One region of the Kitasatospora sp. NPDC057223 genome, then DNA from elsewhere that is predicted to be linked to it. Evidence: riboswitches for the same ligand, from Rfam matches in the RefSeq annotation. Region 1 holds a riboswitch; each other region holds the start of a gene.

Region 1 (6,548 bases):
CACCGCTCTCGCCGACCCGGATGACGCCGCCGCCCCGGCGCAGCACCCGGTACGCGAGCCGGTAGGGGCCGCCGTCGGACAGCGCCTCGGCCAGCCCGGCCTGGACGTCCGGCAGGTCCTCGGGGTGGACCAGGCGGCTCAGGTCGGGGGCCTCGGCGGCACTGCCCTCGGGCGGCGGCGGCAGGCCGACCACCCGGTACGCCTGGGCGTCCCAGAACGTCTCGCCGGTGACCAGGTCGCGTTCGAAGGCGCCCGCGCCGGCCGCGTGGACGGCGAGCGAGAGCAGCGGGTGCGCGAGCGGCGCGGGATTGCCGGCGGGGGTGTGGGTGCGGACGCCCTTCGGGGCCCCGGTGCTCGCGTGCACGTGGTCCAGCAGGTGGGAGAGCCGGTGGGCGCAGGCGGCGCCGATCGTCTCCAGGACGTCCAGGTCGCGCCGGGGCACGGTGCCGCGGTGCGCGAGGGCGAGGGCGAGGGTGCCGACCGGCTGCTCGTCCACGATCATCGGCAGCGCCACCAGGGCGACCATGCCGGTGCCCATGCCGGTGTTGCGGTTGGGGTAGTCGATGCTGGTGCGCTCGGGGCTGAGCAGGTAGGGGCGGCGCAGCCGCAGGGCCATCGCGGCGGGCAGGTCGCTGTCGGCGTCGACGGTGCCGTAGCGCTCGTGCGCCCAGTCGGGCAGGCCGTGGGAGGCGGTCAGCCGGAGCATGCCGGCGGGATCGAGCAGGTAGAGGGCGCTGCCCTCGCCGGTGATCCAGGCCGGGCCCTCGGCGAGGACGGTGCCGAGCAGCTCGCCCGCGCTGGAGCACTGCAGCAGCAGCCGGACGCAGCGCATGGCACTGCGGGTGCCGGTGGCGGCGAGGGGGGTCCCGTTCTCGCCGGCGGCCGGCGGGGAGGGAGGGAACCACGGGGAGGTCAGGTCCATCGGGCTACCCGGCCTTTCCGTTCTGCGAGGGGTGCGGGCTTATGGCATACGTAATTGTTTATCCTATTTGCTCAGGGGTGGAATGGTGGTCCGAGACGCCGGACCATGACGAGAGTCCGGTCGTCGGGCACGTCCCTGGCCACCGCCCGCAGCAGCCGCCCCGCCGGGCTGCCGTCCGCGCGCGGCAGCCGCAGCACCGGCTCGGCCGCGGTCAGCAACCGCCCTATCCCGGTGTCGATGTCCTGGCCGGGCACCTCCACCAGCCCGTCGCTGTACAGCAGCAGCGAGTCACCGAGGGCCAGCCGTCCGTGCGTCTCCGGATAGGGACTGCCGGCCAGCAGCCCGAGCGCGGGCCCGCCCTCGCCGCCGAGCAGCCAGCTGCCGCCGCGCGCCGGGGTGTAGTGCGCGGGCGGCGGGTGACCGGCGTTGAACAGCCGGTAGTGCCCGCTGGCCGGCCGCAGTGCCAGGTGGACGGCCGTGGCGAACTCGTCCTCCCAGCCCAGCCCGACCAGGTAGTCGTTCGCGGCGGGCAGGAAGGCCTCCGCCGGTACCGAGCCGAGCAGCATCGCGAACGCGCCCGAGAGGTGCATCGAGCGCGCGGCGGCCCGGCTGCCCTTGCCGGAGACGTCCACCAGGACGACCTCCAGCAGATCCTGGTCGGGCCGGTGCGAGCAGAGCAGGAAGTCGCCGGAGAACGAGTTGCCGCCGACCGGCGCGAGGGCCCGGTCGAAGTGCCAGTCCAGCAGCCGGTCCGGCAGCCGGCCCAGCGCCCGGGTGTGCTCGGCCAGCTCCAGCAGCATCGAGTCGCCGCGCAGCCCGCGCAGGCCGAGCCGGTTGCGGAACCGCGAGGTCAGCAGGCCGAAGCCGGCGGTGCAGGCCAGCACCGCGGTGACCGCCACCCGCACCCCGTGCGGCTCCGCCAGCAGGCCGCTGAGCAGGCTGCCGGCCAGGACGGCGGAGGTCAGCACCAGCTGGCGGCCCGTCCGCAGCACCGTGCAGCCGGCCACCAGCGGGAGGACGAGCGAGGACGGCGGCCAGCTACCGGGCAGTGCGATGGACATCGTGCTGAACAGGGCGGCCGACACCAGCAGCAGGAGCAGCGCGTCCCGCTCCGCGCCCGGGTCACCGTCCAGCAGGCGGTTGCCCCAGCGGCCGAACGGGCCCCGGCGCAGCACGCGGGACCAGCGCCCCCGGCCCGGCCGGTGTCCGGCTGCCTCCTTCGGTGCGGACACCTCGACCTCCCCCGGGGTCGGGAGGTCACCCGTGCTGACCACCCGTTGGAGCAGTCAATCTAACGCCATACGGGTGTTCGGTCCTGGCAGGACGCGGGGCCCACGGCGCCGGACGCAGGCCGGGGCGGCCCGCGGATCCGCCGCCGGGCTCAGCCCTCCGGCGCGGCGGCCTTCGGCCAGGCCCGCAGGCCGCCGGTCAGCATCCCGATCAGCCGCGCCTGGGTCACCGCGGGGTCCTCGGCCAGCTGGAACGCGCCCGCGATCGACAGCGAGGCGAAACCGTGCGCCACCGAGCGCACCGTCCGGGCCGCGTGGATCACCTCCCGGTCCGGCAGCCCGTAGTCGTGCAGCACCGCGACGATCACGCCGACCAGCTCGGCCGCCGCCCGGGTCAGCTCGTCGTCGGGCTGCGGGGCCTGCGGCAGCGAGCTGTAGCGGTGCGGGTACTCCGTGGCGTACGCGTGGTAGGCGCGGAGGACCGCCTCGACCGCCTCGTCGCCGCTGCGCCCGAGGGCGGCGCGGGCGAGCCGGGCGCCGAGCTCCTCGGTGACCCGGACGGCGACCAGGCGGCGCAGTTCGGCGAGGCCGCCGGCGACGTGCTTGTAGAGGGAGGGGGTCGCGACGCCCGCCCGGGCGGCGACGGCGGCCAGGGTCAGGGCATCGGGGCCCTGCTCGTCGATCAGGCCGAGGGCGTGGGTGACGACGCTGTCCGGGGTCAGTCCGACGCGTGGCATGGGGGTCTCCGCTGCGGGGTGGTGAGGGGGCTCAGGCGAGGTCGGCGAGGAAGCCGAGCAGGGCGTCGGCGGTGGCCTGCGGACGCTCCACCATCAGGTAGTGCCCGGCGCCCTCGACGATCACCTTACGGGCGTGCAGCGCGGCGGCCTGGCGGTCGGCGACCAGCTCGGGCCTGGGGAAGTCGGGGTCCTTGCCGCCCATCACGACGAGTGCCGGGCAGGTCACGGCGGCGCTCCAGCCGACCGGCGCGGAGTCGCCGGTGACGTAGCCGCGGGTGGCCTGCTTGCGGCCGGGGGTGCGCAGGGCGGCGACCAGCCCGGCGCGGTACTCCTCGAAGCCGGCGGGCTTGGTCGGGAAGGCCAGCTTCTGGTACATCCCCCAGGTGCTGGGCAGGTGCACGAAGGCCGCGCCCATCACCTTCATCAGGACCTTCATGACGGCGTTCGGCGCGGGGCTCTCGACGAAGGCGGCGAGCAGGGCGATCCCGGCGACCCGCTCGGGGGCCAGCCCGGCGAGCCTCACCACGGTGGCCCCGGTGTAGGAGTGGCCGGCCAGGACGGCGCGCTCGATGCCGAGGTGGTCGAGCAGGGCCAGGGCGTCGTCGGCGAGCGCGGCGGGGGAGTAGTCGTCCCAGGCGATCGAGGAGTCGCCGAAGCCGCGCACGTCCAGGGTGATCACCCGGTGGCCCGCCGCGGCCAGCAGCGGGCGGACGTCCCGGTAGACGCTGCGCGGGACCATCATGCCGGGCAGCAGCAGGACGGGGGCGCCGGTGCCGTGCCCGGTGTCGTCGAAGGCGAGCCGGCCGCCGGGGACGTCGAGGTACTGGGTGGCGGGAGCGGTGGTCTGGGACATCGCGGGCCTCCTTGGCCTGGGCCTTGCCTTGGCGGTGCTGTCGGCGACCTGCCGATAGCCATAAAGCTAAGGCTAATAGCCTTAGCCGTCAAGGGATGCCCGCGACGGCGCGCCGATTCGGCCGTCAGATTCCCTCGACCCTGAACGGGTCGTGCTCCGCCAGCAGCTTCTCCAGCCGCGCCTGGTCGACCCGGGTGACGATCTCGGTGCTCTCCTGCCGGTCCCTGATCACCTTGGCCAGGGTGAACGAGGAGGTGACCGTGTACAGCAGGCCGACGGCGAGGAAGGCCCTCATCCAGGAGCTGACCGGCAGGTAGGCGATCCCGACCGCGAGGGCCGTGGCGGAGAGGGCGAAGGACAGCACGGCCTGGGCGTAGTACGCCGCCGTGGTACGCGACTGCATCGGGGTGCTCATGTCGTCAGGATGGCCAACTGTCGTGCGCCGCACATGAGTACGAGTACTCAGATTCGAGAGCTGTTCGTCGACAGATGCTCACGATCCGTAGTGCCGACCGATGAGAACCATGCCAAACCGCCCATTTTGACCCTTAGAAATGTGACTCCGCACCACGAATGGCTTGGAATCAGGGGCTCCTAGGATTAACGTTTGATAACGCAGCGCGGTCGGCAACGCCGTACCAACGGCACCGTGCGCCTGCGCCTAATCCCCAAGACCCGCCCTGTGGGGCGTGTCGGGGAGCCGGGGAACCACCGTTCCTTGGGGTGAATCGGCCAGGCCCAGGCCCGGCCGTAGGAGACCTTCCTGCTCCGAACCCGTCAGCTAACCCGGTAGGCGCGAAGGAAGGAAAGGAGCGCGCCTCCGTGGCGTCGACGCACTCTCCGGCATACCCGTCCGGCTCCCAGGCCGGCACCCAGCTGCTCGACCACCCGTGGCCCCCGGCCCACGGCGGCACGTACGGCGCGGCCCCCGACGGCGCGGCCGCCCACCAGCCCGCCGACGCCAACCGCCACCGGATGCCCCGTCAGTCCCGCGGCACCGGTCCGCTGCTCGGCGTCACCGCGATGGCCGCCACCCTCGGCGCCACCGGCTTCGCCTCCGCGACCCCCGCCGCCGCACCGGCCGTCGCCTCGCCCGACGAGACCCCCGTGCTCTCCGCCGACCCCGGTCTCGCGCTCGCCGCCCGCATCCAGTTGCAGGCCGACAGCCAGCGCACCGCCGCCGAGGAGACTGCCCGCCTTCAGGCCGCCAAGGAGGCCGAGACCAAGCGCGCCGCCCAGCAGCAGGAGGCCGACCGGGCCGCCGCGGCCGCCGAGAAGGCCAAGCTCGCCGCCGTCCAGCTGCCGGTGCGCGACTACCACCTCTCCGCGCACTACGGCCAGAGCGCCTCCTACTGGGCCCACCTGCACACCGGCCTCGACTTCGCCGCCTCCACCGGCACCCCCGTGTACGCGGTCGGCGCCGGCAGCATCACCTCGGCCGGCTGGTCCGGCTCGTACGGCTACCGGATCATCCAGACCCTGCCCGACGGCACCGAGATCTGGTACTGCCACCTCTCCGCGATCCTCCGCGCCTCCGGCAAGATCGTTCCCGGTCAGCAGATCGGCCGGGTCGGCGCCACCGGCAACGTGACCGGCCCGCACCTGCACGTCGAGGTCCGCCCCGACGGCGGCGCCCCCGTCGACCCGGAGACCTGGTTCGAGCAGCGCGGCGTCAACCCCTGACGGCTGCCGCCCGCCCCGGCCGCCGCCGGGGCGGGGCGGCCCGTCAGTCCTGCGGCTCCTGCCCGGCCGCTTGTTCCTCCACGGTTTCCTCCACGGCTTCCTCCTCCGGTGGGAACTGCGCCAGGTAGGCGTCGATCTCGTCCTGGCCCGGCTCCGGGGCGAGGTCCAGGTACTCGGTGGCCAGGAGTTCCGGCAGGCCGGGCACCGTCCACCCGCCGAACAGCTCCAACGCCTCGGCCACCACCGCCGCCTCGAACGAGGCCGGGTCGCCGGCGAGCTCGGCCGGCATCGGCAGGCCCAGGGCGTTGGCGTCCGCCAGGTTGCGGTAGCTGCGCTGCATCAGGCCGTTCTCCAGCATCAGCCGGGCGCCGTCGGTGGCCATCGCCACGGAGAGCATCCGGGCCGGGCCCCAGCCGCCGTCGACGTCCACCCGGTCGAGGGTGCCGGTGTCCTCCAGGGCCTCGTACACGGCCACCCGGTCCTCCGGGGTCAGGTCGCGGAACCAGTCGAGCCAGCCGCGGACGGCCTCCGGGTCGTGCTCGTCCACGCCGTCCGCGCGCAGCAGCAGGGTGTAGAGCCGGGGCCAGGTCACCAGATCGGCCCGGTGCAGCAGGCCGGCCGCGACCTCGCCCTGCCAGCGGGCCTCGGCCTGGAGCCGCTCGTAGCGCTTGGCGTTGAGCCGCTTGGCGGCCCGCTGATGGTCGATCAGCAGCTCGACGGCGGCGCCGTAGGCCAGCGGGTCCTCGCCGGGGGCGGGCTGGACGTACAGGTAGAGCCGCTCGTACAGCAGGTGTTCGACCGCCGCCGAGGTCAGCTCCGGCCAGCCGTCGTGCAACCTGGCGCCGCCCAGCTCCAGCAGCGCCAGGACCGCCCGCAGCGGGCCCTCGGCCACCGGCTCGCGGCCCTCGGCCGCCGCCCAGGCGAGGAGTTCGGCGGTCCGGGTACGGGGAGTGAGCCGCAGGTCATCGTGGTCCATGTGACGTACCGTAGCCGCTGTACCGTTGGCAGACATGGTCCCCGTACTGCTCACCGGCCCGCGCCTGCTCATCCGCGAGTTCCACCACACCCCCGGCGACGTCGACGCGCTGCACGCCGTGTTCGGGGACGCCGAGACGGCGCGCTAC
Region 2 (6,548 bases), on a different contig from region 1:
CCCAGGGCCACCCTGTGTGCCAAAAGAGCGGCGAATGACCGGATCGCCATGTGAAGAAATTCACGAAGTTTCTCGCCCGGCCCCGCGCGCGCCGCGGCCCCGGGCGCCCAACAGGCGCTCCGGGGCCGAAAACGTAAGACCTGCCGGGCAGGGGAACCCCTGACAAGCCACGGACCGCACCGGGCCGCACCGCGGCCCCGGGCGAGCCGTCAGGCGATGCTCCAGGCGATGCCGTCCAGGATGTCGTGCTCGCTGACCACGACCTCGGCCGCACCCGTCCGCGTCATGATCTCCAGCAGCTCCAGCGCCCCGGCCGCGATCACGTCGACCCGCCCCGGGTGCATCGAGGGGATGGCCGCCCGCTCCGCGTGCGTGGAGGCCAGCAGCCGCCCGGCGATCTCCGCGACGTCGTCCCGGGAGATCCGCGAGTGGTGGATCCGCTCCGAGTCGTACACGGGCAGCTCCAGCGCGATCGCCGACATCGTGGTCACGGTGCCGGCCAGGCCGACCAGGGTGGCCGCGCCGTTCAGCGGCACCACCTCGGCGGCCCTGTCCAGCTCGGCCCGGATGTGCGCCTTCGCGGCGGAGATCTGGCCCAGCGTCGGCAGCTCGGCCCCGGCGAAGTGCCGCTCGGTCAGCCGTACGCAGCCGATGTCCACCGACCGGGCGGCCTGCACGTCGTCCGTACCGAGGACGAACTCGGTCGATCCGCCGCCCAGATCGAACACCAGGTAGGGGGACGGGAACTGACCGCCGGTGAGCTCCTTCGTGGCACCGGTGAAGGAGAGCTGCGCCTCCTCCTCCCCGCTGACCACCTCGGGGGCGACGCCCAGGACGGCGCGGACGCCCTCCGTGTACTCGTCGCTGTTCTCCGCGTCCCGCGAGGCGCTGGTGGCCACGAAGCGGATCCGCTCGGGGGCGACGCCGTGCTCGGCGATCACCCCGGCGTACTCGCGGCAGGCCTCGAACGTCCGCTCCAACGCCTCGGGGGCGAGCCGGCCGGTGCGGTCGACGCCCTGGCCGAGCCGGTTGACGATCATCCGGCGGTCGAGGTCGGTGATCTCGCCCGTCTCCGGGTCGAGGTCGGCGACCAGCAGGCGGATCGAGTTGGTGCCGCAGTCGATCGCGGCGACCCGGGTGCTGCTCATCGGCCCTCCTCCTCGGCCGCGCGCTTCTTCGCGGCGCGTTCGGCGGCCAGCTGCTCCTTGGCCGCGATCACGGCGGCGTGGTCCTCGGCGGTGGCCCGCTTCTGGGCGACGGCCGCCGCGCTCTCGGCCACCTCGGCGGCGGAGACGCAGGGGCCCTTGGCCCACCAGTCCTCCAGCATGCCGATCGCCTCGTCGCCGAGCGGGTTGACGCCCGGGCCGGCCGCCAGCGAGTGGCCGACCAGCACGTGCAGGCACTTCACCCGGTCCGGCATGCCGCCGGCGCTGGGGAAGCCCTCCAGCACCTCGATCGCGTCGCGGCGGGCGATGTAGTCCTCGTGCGCCTTCTGGTAGGCGGCGGCGAGCTCCGGGTCCTCGGCGAGCCGGGCCGTCTGCTCCTTCATCACGCCGTCCGCCTCCAGGGTGCCGATCAGCGAGGCGGCCTTGGGGCAGGTCAGGTAGTAGAGGGTCGGGAACGGCGTGCCGTCCGCGAGCCGGGGAGCCGTCTCGACGACGTCCGGGTTGCCGCAGGGGCAGCGGTGGGCGACCCCGCGCAGTCCGCGCGGGACGCGGCCGAGCTGGGCGGCGATGGCCGCGACGTCGGCGTCGGCGACGCCGGGGGCGGAGGGGGTGTTCTCAGTGGTCATGGGGAGCTGTCTCTAGCGGGGGCGGGGGCGGGGGCAACAACGGGGGCAAGGGCGGTGGTGCCGGCGGGCGCGGCGTCGGCGGCGTCGACGGAGTCCCAGACGCTCGCGTACCAGGGCTTGGCGGGCGTCGCCGGGCCGGCGGCCGCCGAACCGGGCGGGGCGCCGGCGGCCGGACCGGCCGAGGCCTTGGCGGCCGCCGTCGGGTCCACCGAGATGTACGGGGTCTCCCCCGGCATCGCGTAGTGCAGCCGGGCCCGCGCCTGCGCCTTGACGAACTCAGGGTCCTGCCAGCGGGCCTTCTCCCGGCGGAGTTCCTCGACCTGCTGCCTGGCGTGTTCGGCCCTGGCCCGCTGGGCGGAGATCTCGGAGCGCTGGGAGATGAACTGCCGGGTGGGATAGGCGAGGATCGCCACCAGCGAGCAGAGCACCAGGACGAGGACGGTCGCCCGGCTCGTGAAGCGCGGACGCCCCGCGAAGCCCGGAATCTTCCAGCCTGCCATGTCCCGTCACCCCTCCTGGTCGCGCCGGTGCCCCGGCCTCCACCCTACGGGGTGGGAGCCGGGGCACCGGTCAGGCAGGCGATGCGGCGGGGACTCGGCCCCCGCGGCGGGCTCAGCCCTCGTGCTTGAAGCGCGGGAACGCGCCGCGGCCCGCGTACTCGGCGGCGTCGTCGAGGATCTCCTCGATGCGCAGCAGCTGGTTGTACTTGGCGACGCGCTCGGAGCGGGCCGGGGCGCCGGTCTTGATCTGGCCGCAGTTGGTGGCGACGGCGAGGTCGGCGATGGTGACGTCCTCGGTCTCGCCGGAGCGGTGCGACATCATGCAGCGGTAGCCGTTGCGCTGGGCCAGCTCGACGGCGTCCAGGGTCTCGGTGAGCGAACCGATCTGGTTGACCTTGACCAGCAGCGCGTTGGCGGTGCCGGTCTCGATGCCCTTGGCGAGGCGGACGGGGTTGGTGACGAACAGGTCGTCACCGACCAGCTGGACCTTGTCGCCGAGCTTGACGGTCATGGCCTTCCAGCCGTCCCAGTCCTGCTCGTCCAGCGGGTCCTCGATCGAGACCAGCGGGTACGAGGCGACCAGGTCGGCGTAGTAGTCGATGAGCTCGGCCGAGGTGAGGCCCTTGCCCTCGAACTGGTAGGCGCCGTCCTTGTAGAACTCGGAGGCGGCGACGTCCAGCGCCAGCGCGACGTCCTTGCCGGGCACGTAGCCGGCCTTCTTGATGGCCTCGACGATGAGGTCGAGCGCCTCGCGGTTGCTGTCCAGGTTCGGGGCGAAGCCGCCCTCGTCGCCCAGGCCGGTGGAGAGGCCGCGCTCCTTCAGCACGCCCTTGAGCGTGTGGTAGACCTCGACGCCCCAGCGGACGGCCTCGGAGAAGGACTCCGCACCGATCGGAGCGATCATGAACTCCTGGATGTCGACGTTGGAGTCCGCGTGCGAGCCGCCGTTGAGGATGTTCATCATCGGGACGGGCAGGACGTGCGCGTTCGGGCCGCCCAGGTAGCGGAACAGCGGCAGGTCCGAGGCCTCGGAGGCGGCGTGCGCGACGGCGAGCGAGACGCCGAGGATGGCGTTGGCGCCGAGCGAGGACTTGTCCGGGGTGGCGTCCAGGTCGAGCATGGCCTGGTCGATCAGGCGCTGCTCGGTGGCGTCGTAGCCGACCAGCTCCGGGCCGATCTGCTCGATGACGGCGAGGACGGCCTTCTCGACGCCCTTGCCGAAGTAGCGGTTCTTGTCACCGTCACGCAGCTCCAGCGCCTCGAAGGCGCCGGTCGAGGCACCGGACGGGACGGCGGCGCGGCCGGTGCTGCCGTCATCGAGACCGACCTCGACCTCGACCGTGGGGTTGCCACGCGAGTCGAGAATCTCACGGGCTACGACGACATCAATGGACGGCACGAGGCATCTCCTAGTGGAAGCAGGTACCCGCGGACTGTTGTGGTGTCTGCGGATGATTGCGGAGTCGTTACGACCAGAGCCTAACCGCCCGGGCTCGCAGGGCCACGTCGACCTACGTCCCGTCTCAGCGTGTGACCGCGCTACTCGCCGGTAGTTCACCTGGATGCCCGACGGATTGCACCCAGAGACGAGCGAAAGGGGCCGTACCGGACAAGCACGGCACGGCCCCGCCGCTCGCGGCTCAGCCGAGGTTCAGCACCTGGCCGGGAATGATGAGGTCGGGGTCGGCGCCGACGACGGAGCGGTTCCCGTCGTAGAGCGCGCCCCAGCCGCCGGCCACGCCCTGGGCGCCGGCGATGGTGCCGAGGGTGTCCCCGGGCCGGACGGTGTAGGCGGCCGGACCGGCCGGGGCCGCGGCAGGGGCGGCGGCAGGGGCGGCCTGCGCGGTACGGGCCGCGGGCGCGAACTGCTCGTAGACGCTCTGGTGGCTGGTCCAGTACCAGTCGCCGTTGTCCTGGTACCAGAACACCTTGTCGTCGGCGTCCCAGCCGGCCCGGCCGCCGAAGTCGGGGGCCCGGCCCGCCTCCTCGTCCGGATCCGCCGCGCTCTGCTGGGCGGGCTTCGACGGGGCCTGCGGCTGGGCCGCCTTGGGCTGCGCCGCCTTCGGCGCGGTCGCGGCGGCCGGCCGGAAGTCGGAGGAGGAGTCGGACGAGGAGTCGGCGGTGTCGGCCTGGGCGGCCGGGCCGCCCTTCGCCAGACCGGCCTTGCGCGAGCAGACCGGCCAGGCGCCCGGCCCCTGCGAGGCGAGGACCTTCTCCGCGACGGCGATCTGCTGGCCCTTGCTGGCCTGGTGCGCCTGGGCGGCGTACGCGCCGCCGCCGAAGGACTTCCAGGTGCTCTGGCTGAACTGCAGTCCGCCGTAGTACCCGTTGCCGGAGTTGATGCTCCAGTTCCCGCCGCTCTCGCACTGGGCGACCTTGTCCCAGACGGAGACCGGCGCGGCCTGGGCGCCGGTGGCGGCGAGGAGCGGCATCGCGAGGCCTACGCCGGCCACGCCCGCTACGGCGATGACCTTCTCGGCCTGGGTACGACGACGGTGACGACCGTTACCAACGAACAGCATGAGGATGTCCCTCTCCGCACGCCTGCGAGGTGAGCTGTCGGGTTCGGACCGGAGATGGCCCGGCCACGTCGGGCGGAAGGTTTCTTCCCGCCTCGGTGGCTTCACCCCAAGCCGTGGGGAAACGGCAGAAAATCGTGGGTCCCCCGCCCCTGCCCGAGGGTCTGGTCGGTTTCCCGGATGTGCGGCGGGCAGGACTCGGCGTTCCGCACTCGGGGCTCGCAGCTGCGAACTGCAGGGAGAGTAGACAGATCCTCACATCAATCACAAGCTCATATCGCAGACATCACGCGGAAATTACGACAGCCCCTGTTTCGTCCACTAACCACGCCCATATGTCCGCATTGATGCGCCTTCTGACCACCTGTGATCAGACATGTTCGACACGCCGTCAGAGTGTCGCGGCCGGATCCGGCACCTCTCCCGAAGCCTCCTCGGGCGTGAATTCGACCGGAAGCGCGCGCAGCCCACGCATGATCAGGCCACCCCGCCAGCGCAACTCCGCCGGGTCCGCGGCGAGCCGCAGGTCGGGCAGCCGGGTCAGCAGGGTGGCGAGCGCGGCCTGCCCCTCCAGCCGGGCCAGCGGCGCGCCGATGCAGTAGTGGATACCGTGGCCGAAGCCCAGGTGCGGGTTGTCCTTGCGGGCGAGGTCGAGCACGTTCTCGTCCGCGAACCGCGCCGGGTCGCGGTCGGCCGCCGCCAGCACCACCAGGACGGGATCGCCCACCGGGATGTCCACGCCGCCGATCGACAGCGGCCGGGTGGCGAACCGCCAGGTGGCCATCTCCACCGGCCCGTCGTACCGCAGCAGCTCCTCCACCGCGGTGCCGAGCAGCGCGGTCTCCCCCGCCGCCACCGACTCCTGCAGCAGCGCCCGCTGCTCCGGGTGCCCGAGCAGGGCGTACAGGCCGTTGCCGATCAGGTTCACGGTCGTCTCGAAGCCCGCGAAGAGCAGGATGAAGGCCATCGCCGCGGCCTCGTTCTCGTTCAGGTGCTCGCCGTGGTCGCTGGCCCGGATCAGCCCCGAGATCAGGTCGTCACCGAGGTCCGCCCGCTTGCGGTGGATCAGCTCCAGCAGGTAGGCGCGCATCCGCTTCACCGCGCGGGCCACCCCGCCGCGCGGGCCGCCGCCGTGCCGGATCATCATGCCCGCCCAGTCCCGGAAGTCGTCCTGGTCCTCCGGCGGCACCCCCAGCAGGTCGCAGATCGCGTAGATGGGGAGCGGGAAGGCGAACTCGTGGATCAGGTCGGCCGAGCCGCGCGCCGCGAAGGAGTCGATCAGCCGGTCGGTCAGCTGCTGCACCCTCGGCTCGAACTCGGCGACCCGGCGCGGCGTGAACGCCTTGGAGACCAGCCGCCGCAGGCGGGTGTGGTCCGGCGGGTCGATGTTCAGCAGGTGCGTCATCAGGTCCGCGCTGCGCTCGCCCGGGATGCCGACCCGGCCCGTCCGGTGGGCCTGCTCGCTGTGGTGGGCCGGATTCTTGGACAGCCGGCCGTCGGCCAGCGCCTGCCGGGCGTCCGCGTACCGGGTGACCAGCCAGGCGTCCACCCCGCTCGGCAACGTGGTGCGGTGCACGGGCGCGTGCTCGCGCAGCCACGCGTACGCGGGGTACGGGTCGGCGGCGAACTCCCACGTGAACAGCGGGGGCTGGGCGTCCGGACGGGTGTTCGGGCAGGCGTCCGGACGGGTGTCCGACTGGGCGTCCGGGCCGGCGGGCGGCTGGGTGGCATACGGCT
Region 3 (6,548 bases), on a different contig from region 1:
AACCAGCTCGGGCCGAACCTGGAGGCGGCCTTCGCCCAGTCGCCCGGCGTCCCGCCGGCCGCGGTCCAGAGCCCGGCCGGCCTGCAGGCGCTGCCCGAGGAGGCGGCCCTGCCGTTCGTCCACGCGTACGCCGACACCATCAACTACGTCTTCCAGTGGGTGGTGCCGGTCGCCGTCGTCGGCTTCGTGGTCGCCTGGTTCCTCAAGGAGGTGCCGCTGCGCGACAGCGCCCGGGCCGGCGCCGCGGACATGGGCGAGGGCTTCGGCGCACCGGACAGCGCGGACGCCGACAAGCAGTTGGAGCGGGCCCTCGCCAACGTGCTGCGCCGCACGAAGGGGCGGCCCGAGATCGGGCGGCAGCTGCTGGCCGACTCCGGCAGCACCGTGACGCCGGACCAGGCCTGGATGCTCGGTCAGATCTACTGGCGCAACCGCCTCCAGGGCGGGGCCTCGCTCGCCGCCATCGCCGCCGCGCACCACATGCCGCCCGAGGTCCTGCAACCCGCCGCCGACCGGACCCTCGGCGCCGGCTACGCCGAGAGCGACGGCGGGCGGCTCGGTCTCACGGCCGCCGGGCAGCAGGAGGTCGACCGGCTCGCCGAGGCGTGGCGCCGCTGGATCGACGGCCACCTCGACGACTGGGACGTCACCGATCCGGGTGACCGGGCCCGCCTCGACCGCGCCGTCGAGTCCATCGCGGCCCGCCTCTTCGAGGACGACCAGGCACCGTACCGGGACAAGGTGCCCGTCTGACGGCGGGACGGAACGCAAAACTGGCCGGGCCCGCAGCGATGAGCGTTCGCTGCCGGCCCGGCCGGTGTTTTCCGCAGGTACTGCCGTGGTCACCGTGCGACGGTCAGCCCGTCACGTGGGGGGACCAGGTGTCAGATGCTGACACCGTGGGCGCGCAGGTACGCGATCGGGTCGATGTCCGAGCCGTACTCCGAGCCGGTGCGGACCTCGAAGTGCAGGTGCGGGCCGGTCACGTTGCCGGTCGCACCGGAGAGGCCGATCTGCTGACCGACGGTCACGGTCTGGCCGACCTTGACGCCGATCGAGGACAGGTGCGCGTACTGGGCGTACTTGCCGTCGGCGAGCTTGATCTCGACCTCGTTGCCGTAGGCGCCGCCGTTGCCGGCCTTGACCACGGTGCCGTTGGCGATGGCCTTCAGCGGGGTGCCGGTGGCGGCGACGAAGTCGGCACCGGTGTGGTGGCCGCTGGACCACATGGAGCCGGCCACGCCGTAGGCGGTGCCGAGCTTCACGCCGGCGATCGGCGCGGTGTAGCCGGAGGTGCTGGCCACGGCGGCGGGCTTCGGCGCGGCGGCGGCGGTGGTCGCGGCGGCGGCCGGGGCCTTCGTCGCGGGGGCGGCCGGCTTGGCGGTCTCGGCGGCCTTCGGGGCCACGGACGCCTTGGCGCTCGGGGCGGCCTTCTTGGCCGGCGCGGAGTCGGAGGAGGTCTTCGGCGCGGCGGGCTTCGGGGCCTCGGCGGCCGGGGCGGCGGCCTTGGCGCCGAGCGCGAGCTTCTGGCCGGGGAAGATGAGGTTCGGGTTGGAGCCGATGACCTCACGGTTGTTGTCGTACAGCGCGTGCCAGCCGCCGGTGACGTTCTGCGAGGCCGCGATCTTCGACAGGGTGTCCCCGCCGTGGACCTTGTAGCTCTCCACCGCGGCAGCGGCGGGGGCGGCGGCCGGGGCGGCCGGGGCGGCCTCCACGGCGGCGGTCTTCTGGGTCACCGCGATGGCGTCGACGCTGGTGGCGCCGGTCACGGCGGCCGAGTGCGACTTGGCGGCCGGCACCGTGTGGGCCTGGGCGCTGACGGCGGTCACCAGGGGAAGGGCGAGCACGGCGCCGGTCACACCGGTGGCGATGCCGATACGGGCCAGACGCGGCAGACGGTTCGTGATTGCGGACATGGGGTATTTCCTCTCCGACGCCTGCGAGGTGAGCTGTCGGGTTCGGGCTGGAGTTGCCCGGCCGCAAGCGCGGCTTCACCCCAAGCCGTCCCGGTGACCGGGACGGCGACTTACCTGTGGGTCCCCCACTCCTGCCGTACAGAGTTGTTCGAAGCCTCCGGGCAGCGGCAGGACTAGGCGTTCCACCCGGCGGGCCCACCCGGACCATGGCCGGGCAGTCGCTGAAGCAAAGCTGATGAAGCCGGGCAAATCAATGTCGATCACGTTTAGCCCCGGAATTTCACGGGAATCCCATCGAATTCCGTGACTCTCCGAATGATCGGCTGTGCAGTATGTGCACGGATCAACTCCGCTGAGCGACCGGCCGACCCCCCTCCGGTCACTTTCTCGGCCCTGCGTGGATATCCCGGCACGCTCAGCCACCACCCCGACGCGCCGCCGGTGACCCTTGTCACTTCACCCGCTCCGGCGCAGGATCGAGCCGTGAGAACCGACGACGCGGGCACCTTGGCACTCGGCACCGCACAGGGGCGCTGGGTGATCCTGGCGACCGTCCTGGGCTCCAGCATGGCGATGCTCGACGGCACCGTCGTCAACGTCGCACTGCCCAGGATCGGCGCGGATCTCGGCGCCTCGCTGGCCGCCCTGCAGTGGACCCTGAACGCCTATCTGCTCACCCTGGCCGGCCTGATCCTGCTCGGCGGCGCCCTGGGCGACCGCTACGGGCGGCGCCGGGTCTTCCTGATCGGCGTCTGCTGGTTCGCCGCCGCCTCCGCCCTGTGCGCCGCGGCGCCGAACGTCGGGGTGCTCATCGCGGCGCGCGCGCTGCAGGGCATCGGCGGCGCACTCCTCACACCCGGCTCGCTGGCGATGCTCCAGGCGACCTTCCGGCCCGACGACCGCTCGGCGGCGGTCGGCCTGTGGTCCGGCCTCGGCGGGGTGGCGGCGGCGGTCGGCCCGTTCCTGGGCGGCTGGCTGGTGGACGGGCCCGGCTGGCGGTGGATCTTCCTGCTGAACGTCCCGCTGGCCGCCGTGGTGCTGGCGGTCGCCGGCCGGCACGTTCCGGAGAGCCGGGACGAGAGCGCCACCGGCAGCTTCGACGTCCGCGGCGCCGTCCTGGCCGCGCTCGCGCTCGGCGGGGTGACGTACGCGCTGACGGCGGCCGGTGAAGGGCTCTCCCCCGGGGTCTGGGTGTCGGGCGCCGCCGGGCTGCTGCTCGGCGCCGCGTTCATCGCCACCGAGCGCCGCCACCCGGCGCCGATGCTGCCGCTGGAGCTGTTCGCCTCCCGCCTCTTCACGGCGGTGAACCTGGTCACGCTCTGCGTGTACGCGGCGTTCAGCGGCGTCTTCTTCCTGCTGGTGGTGCAGCTCCAGACGGTCTCCGGCTTCACCCCGCTGACCTCCGGCCTCGCGCTGCTGCCGATCACCGTGCTGATGCTCGCGCTGTCCGCCCGGGCCGGCCGGCTCGGCAAGCGGATCGGCCCCCGGCTGCCGCTCACCGTCGGGCCGCTGCTCTGCGCCTGCGGCGTGCTGCTGATGCTGCGGATCGGCGCCGACGCCTCCTACTGGACGGACGTGCTGCCCGCGACCACGGTGATGGGCTGCGGGATGGTCCTGCTGGTGGCACCGCTCACGGCGACCGTGCTCGCGGCGGTGGAGGTCCGCCGGGCCGGGATCGCCAGCGGCGTCAACAACGCGGCCGCCCGGGCGGCCGGTCTGCTGGCCGTGGCGGCGCTGCCCGCACTGGCCGGCCTCAGCGGCGACGCCTACCGGGTGCCCGCCGCGGTGGACTCGGCGTTCCGCACCGCGATGCTGATCTGCGCGGGCCTGCTGGCCGGCGGCTCGCTGATCGCGCTGGCCACGGTGCGCGGCAACGTCCTGGCGCCGGACCACCCGGTGTCCGAGCCCGACGCGAAGTGGGCCTGCACGGCCGGCGCCCCTCCGCTCGACCCGGGGCACCCGGCGCACGAAGGGCCCGAGACGCCGCAGGGCCCCGCCACCGGAACGGTGACAGGACCCTGAGCATGGCCTGACGGAACGTCAGAGGATGTCGCCCGGAGCGTACTTGGCGGCCTCCGGGTGAGCGGCCGCGACGGCCTCGATGCGTCGCACGACCTCGGCGACCTGCGCCCCCGCCGCACCGGTGAAGGAGAGCCGGTCGGCGAGCAGCGCGTCCAGCCCGGCCCGGTCGAGCGGCATCCGCTCGTCGGCGGCCAGGCGGTCCAGCAGCTCGTTCTCACGGGCACCGGCGCGCATCGCCAGCGCGGACGCGACGGCGTGCTCCTTGATGATCTCGTGCCCGGTCTCCCGGCCGACCCCGGCCCGCACCGCGCCCATCAGGACCTTGGTGGTCGCCAGGAACGGCAGGTAGCGGTCGAGCTCGGCCTCGATCACGGCGGGGAAGGCCCCGAACTCGTCGAGCACCGTCAGGAAGGTCTCCAGCAGGCCGTCGAAGGCGAAGAACGCGTCCGGCAGCGCGACCCGGCGCACCACCGAGCAGGAGACGTCGCCCTCGTTCCACTGGTCGCCGCCGAGCTCGGCGGTCATCGAGGCGTACCCGCGCAGGATGACGGCCAGGCCGTTGACGCGCTCGCAGGAGCGGGTGTTCATCTTGTGCGGCATCGCGGAGGAGCCGACCTGGCCCTCCTTGAAACCCTCGGTGACCAGCTCGTGGCCGGCCATCAGCCGGATGGTCTTGGCCAGGCTGGACGGCGCCGCGGAGAGCTGGACGAGTGCGGACAGCACCTCGAAGTCCAGCGAACGGGGGTAGACCTGGCCGACGCTGGTCAGCACGTTGTCGAAGCCGAGGTGGCCGGCGACCCGCTGCTCCAGCTCGGCGAGCTTGTCGGTGTCACCACCGAGCAGGTCCAGCATGTCCTGGGCGGTGCCGACCGGGCCCTTGATCCCGCGCAGCGGGTACCGGGTGATCAGCTCCTCCAGGCGGCTGAACGCCACCAGCAGCTCGTCGGCCACGGTCGCGAACCGCTTGCCGAGGGTGGTCGCCTGGGCGGCGACGTTGTGCGAACGGCCGGCCATCACCAGCTCGGAGTGCTGGGCGGCGAGCCGGCCCAGGCGCACCAGGACCGCCACCGTACGGTCGCGGACGTGCTGCAGGGACTGCCGGATCTGCAGCTGCTCGACGTTCTCGGTCAGATCCCGGGAGGTCATGCCCTTGTGGATCTGCTCGTGGCCGGCGAGGTCGCTGAACTCCTCGATCCGGGCCTTCACGTCGTGTCGGGTGACGCGCTCACGCGCGGCGATGGATTCGAGGTCGACCTGGTCGAGGACCCGCTCGTAGTCGGCGACGGCGGTGGCGGGCACCTCGACACCGAGGTCCTGCTGGGCCTTCAGGACGGCGAGCCACAGGTGGCGCTCAAGGACCACCTTGTGCTCGGGGGACCACAGCTGGGCCAGGGTCGCCGAAGCGTACCGGGAGGCCAGGACATTGGGGATCTGGGGCTTCGCGCTCACGCTTCGCAAGCCTAACAGCCGAGGTCAGCCGATTCGTCGGCGCCCGGCCGGTAGCCGACGGAGCCGGCCGGGGAGCGCGGTCAGACCCGGCCGGAGAGCACCGGCAGCACCTGGCGGCAGATCGAGTTCAGGGCGATCCGCTGCTCCTCGCTCATCGCGTCGAAGGCCTGGTGGGTGCGGGCCATCTCGGCCCGGACCAGATCCAGGATCACGCGGCCCTGCTCGGTGATCACGACGATCTTCACCCGGCGGTCGCCCGCGGCGGCCTCCCGGTGGGCCAGCCCGAGGGCCTCCAGCCGGTCGACGATGCCGGTCACGTTGGAGGCGTCGCAGCCCAGCCGCCCGGCCAGCGCCCGCATCGGGACGGGCTCGTGCACGGCGCCGAGCGCCTTGGCCTGGGAGGAGGAGAGACCGTGCCTGGCCGCCGCACCCGCGAAGTCCTGGAAGTACGCCGCTCCGACGGCCGCCACGGCCTCCATCAGCTCGGCGGTGGTCGGTGCGTTGGCGGTCGTCGCCGGTGTCGAACCCATGGTCGTAAGGGTACGCATAAAAGGTTCAGCAACTCCAGCTTCAAGCACGGCAAAGGACTTTCCGCACAACCGCAGCACCCCAGGTCAGGGCGGTACCGGAGACCGTCACAGCGGCTTCACAGCACCAGCTGGTCGAACAGCCGGCGCAGCTCGGCCTCCGGGTCGGCGGTCAGCCCGGTGTGCACCGGCCCCGGCTGGACGACGGCGCTGCGCGGCGCGGTCAGCCAGCGGAAGCGCTGCCCCGGGTTGTCGGCCGCGGCCGGCCCCGCCTCGGGCCCGCCCGCGCAGACCGCCTCGATGCCGTGCAGCGCCCGCCGGACGCCGGCGACGTCGGCCACCGGGTCGAGGGCCAGCAGCCGCCCCTGGTCCAGGTGGGTGCGGGCGCCCAGATGGGCGCTCTGCCGGCAGTAGAGCAGCACGCCGACGTTGACGCACTCCCCCCGCTCGACCCGGGGCACGGCACGGATCACCGCGTACTCGTAGTCGTGCAGAGCGTCCTGCGGGACAGCGTGCGTACCGCTCACGCGGACACCTCCGGGAGCCAGTCGCGGGGGCCCGCGAGCCGTGCGGTGAGCTGCGCGCGGTACGCCTCGCGCACCGCCTCGGGCGAGTCGAAGCCCGGTTCGTCGGT

Evidence for each region. Region 1 has a riboswitch for cyclic di-AMP ahead of ACFUK0_RS05785 (M23 family metallopeptidase). Riboswitches for the same ligand answer to the same signal wherever they lie in the genome.
Region 2: linked by a shared signal. The riboswitch ahead of ACFUK0_RS11065 (transglycosylase family protein) and the one ahead of ACFUK0_RS05785 (M23 family metallopeptidase) in region 1 are both predicted to bind cyclic di-AMP.
Region 3: linked by a shared signal. The riboswitch ahead of ACFUK0_RS04450 (peptidoglycan DD-metalloendopeptidase family protein) and the one ahead of ACFUK0_RS05785 (M23 family metallopeptidase) in region 1 are both predicted to bind cyclic di-AMP.

What each region holds. Positions count from the first base shown of each region.
Region 1 is NZ_JBHUWW010000008.1:121,249-127,796, forward strand. Features, by position in the region: gene ACFUK0_RS05760 (SpoIIE family protein phosphatase) at 1-922, opposite strand, end outside; gene ACFUK0_RS05765 (PP2C family protein-serine/threonine phosphatase) at 994-2,154, opposite strand; gene ACFUK0_RS05770 (TetR/AcrR family transcriptional regulator) at 2,304-2,888, opposite strand; gene ACFUK0_RS05775 (alpha/beta fold hydrolase) at 2,920-3,741, opposite strand; gene ACFUK0_RS05780 (YiaA/YiaB family inner membrane protein) at 3,866-4,156, opposite strand; cyclic di-AMP (ydaO/yuaA leader) riboswitch at 4,390-4,551, shown strand; gene ACFUK0_RS05785 (M23 family metallopeptidase) at 4,564-5,424, shown strand; gene ACFUK0_RS05790 (hypothetical protein) at 5,468-6,400, opposite strand; gene ACFUK0_RS05795 (GNAT family N-acetyltransferase) at 6,435-6,548, shown strand, end outside.
Region 2 is NZ_JBHUWW010000021.1:19,925-26,472, reverse strand. Features, by position in the region: gene ACFUK0_RS11085 (exopolyphosphatase) at 210-1,148, opposite strand; gene ACFUK0_RS11080 (DUF501 domain-containing protein) at 1,145-1,792, opposite strand; gene ACFUK0_RS11075 (septum formation initiator family protein) at 1,789-2,292, opposite strand; gene eno (phosphopyruvate hydratase) at 2,405-3,691, opposite strand; gene ACFUK0_RS11065 (transglycosylase family protein) at 3,933-4,814, opposite strand; cyclic di-AMP (ydaO/yuaA leader) riboswitch at 4,820-4,992, opposite strand; gene ACFUK0_RS11060 (cytochrome P450) at 5,203-6,548, opposite strand, start outside.
Region 3 is NZ_JBHUWW010000006.1:102,777-109,324, forward strand. Features, by position in the region: gene ACFUK0_RS04445 (MDR family MFS transporter) at 1-753, shown strand, start outside; gene ACFUK0_RS04450 (peptidoglycan DD-metalloendopeptidase family protein) at 885-1,916, opposite strand; cyclic di-AMP (ydaO/yuaA leader) riboswitch at 1,920-2,096, opposite strand; gene ACFUK0_RS04455 (MFS transporter) at 2,400-3,938, shown strand; gene purB (adenylosuccinate lyase) at 3,957-5,387, opposite strand; gene ACFUK0_RS04465 (MarR family winged helix-turn-helix transcriptional regulator) at 5,468-5,917, opposite strand; gene ACFUK0_RS04470 (DUF3037 domain-containing protein) at 6,034-6,441, opposite strand; gene ACFUK0_RS04475 (HipA family kinase) at 6,438-6,548, opposite strand, start outside.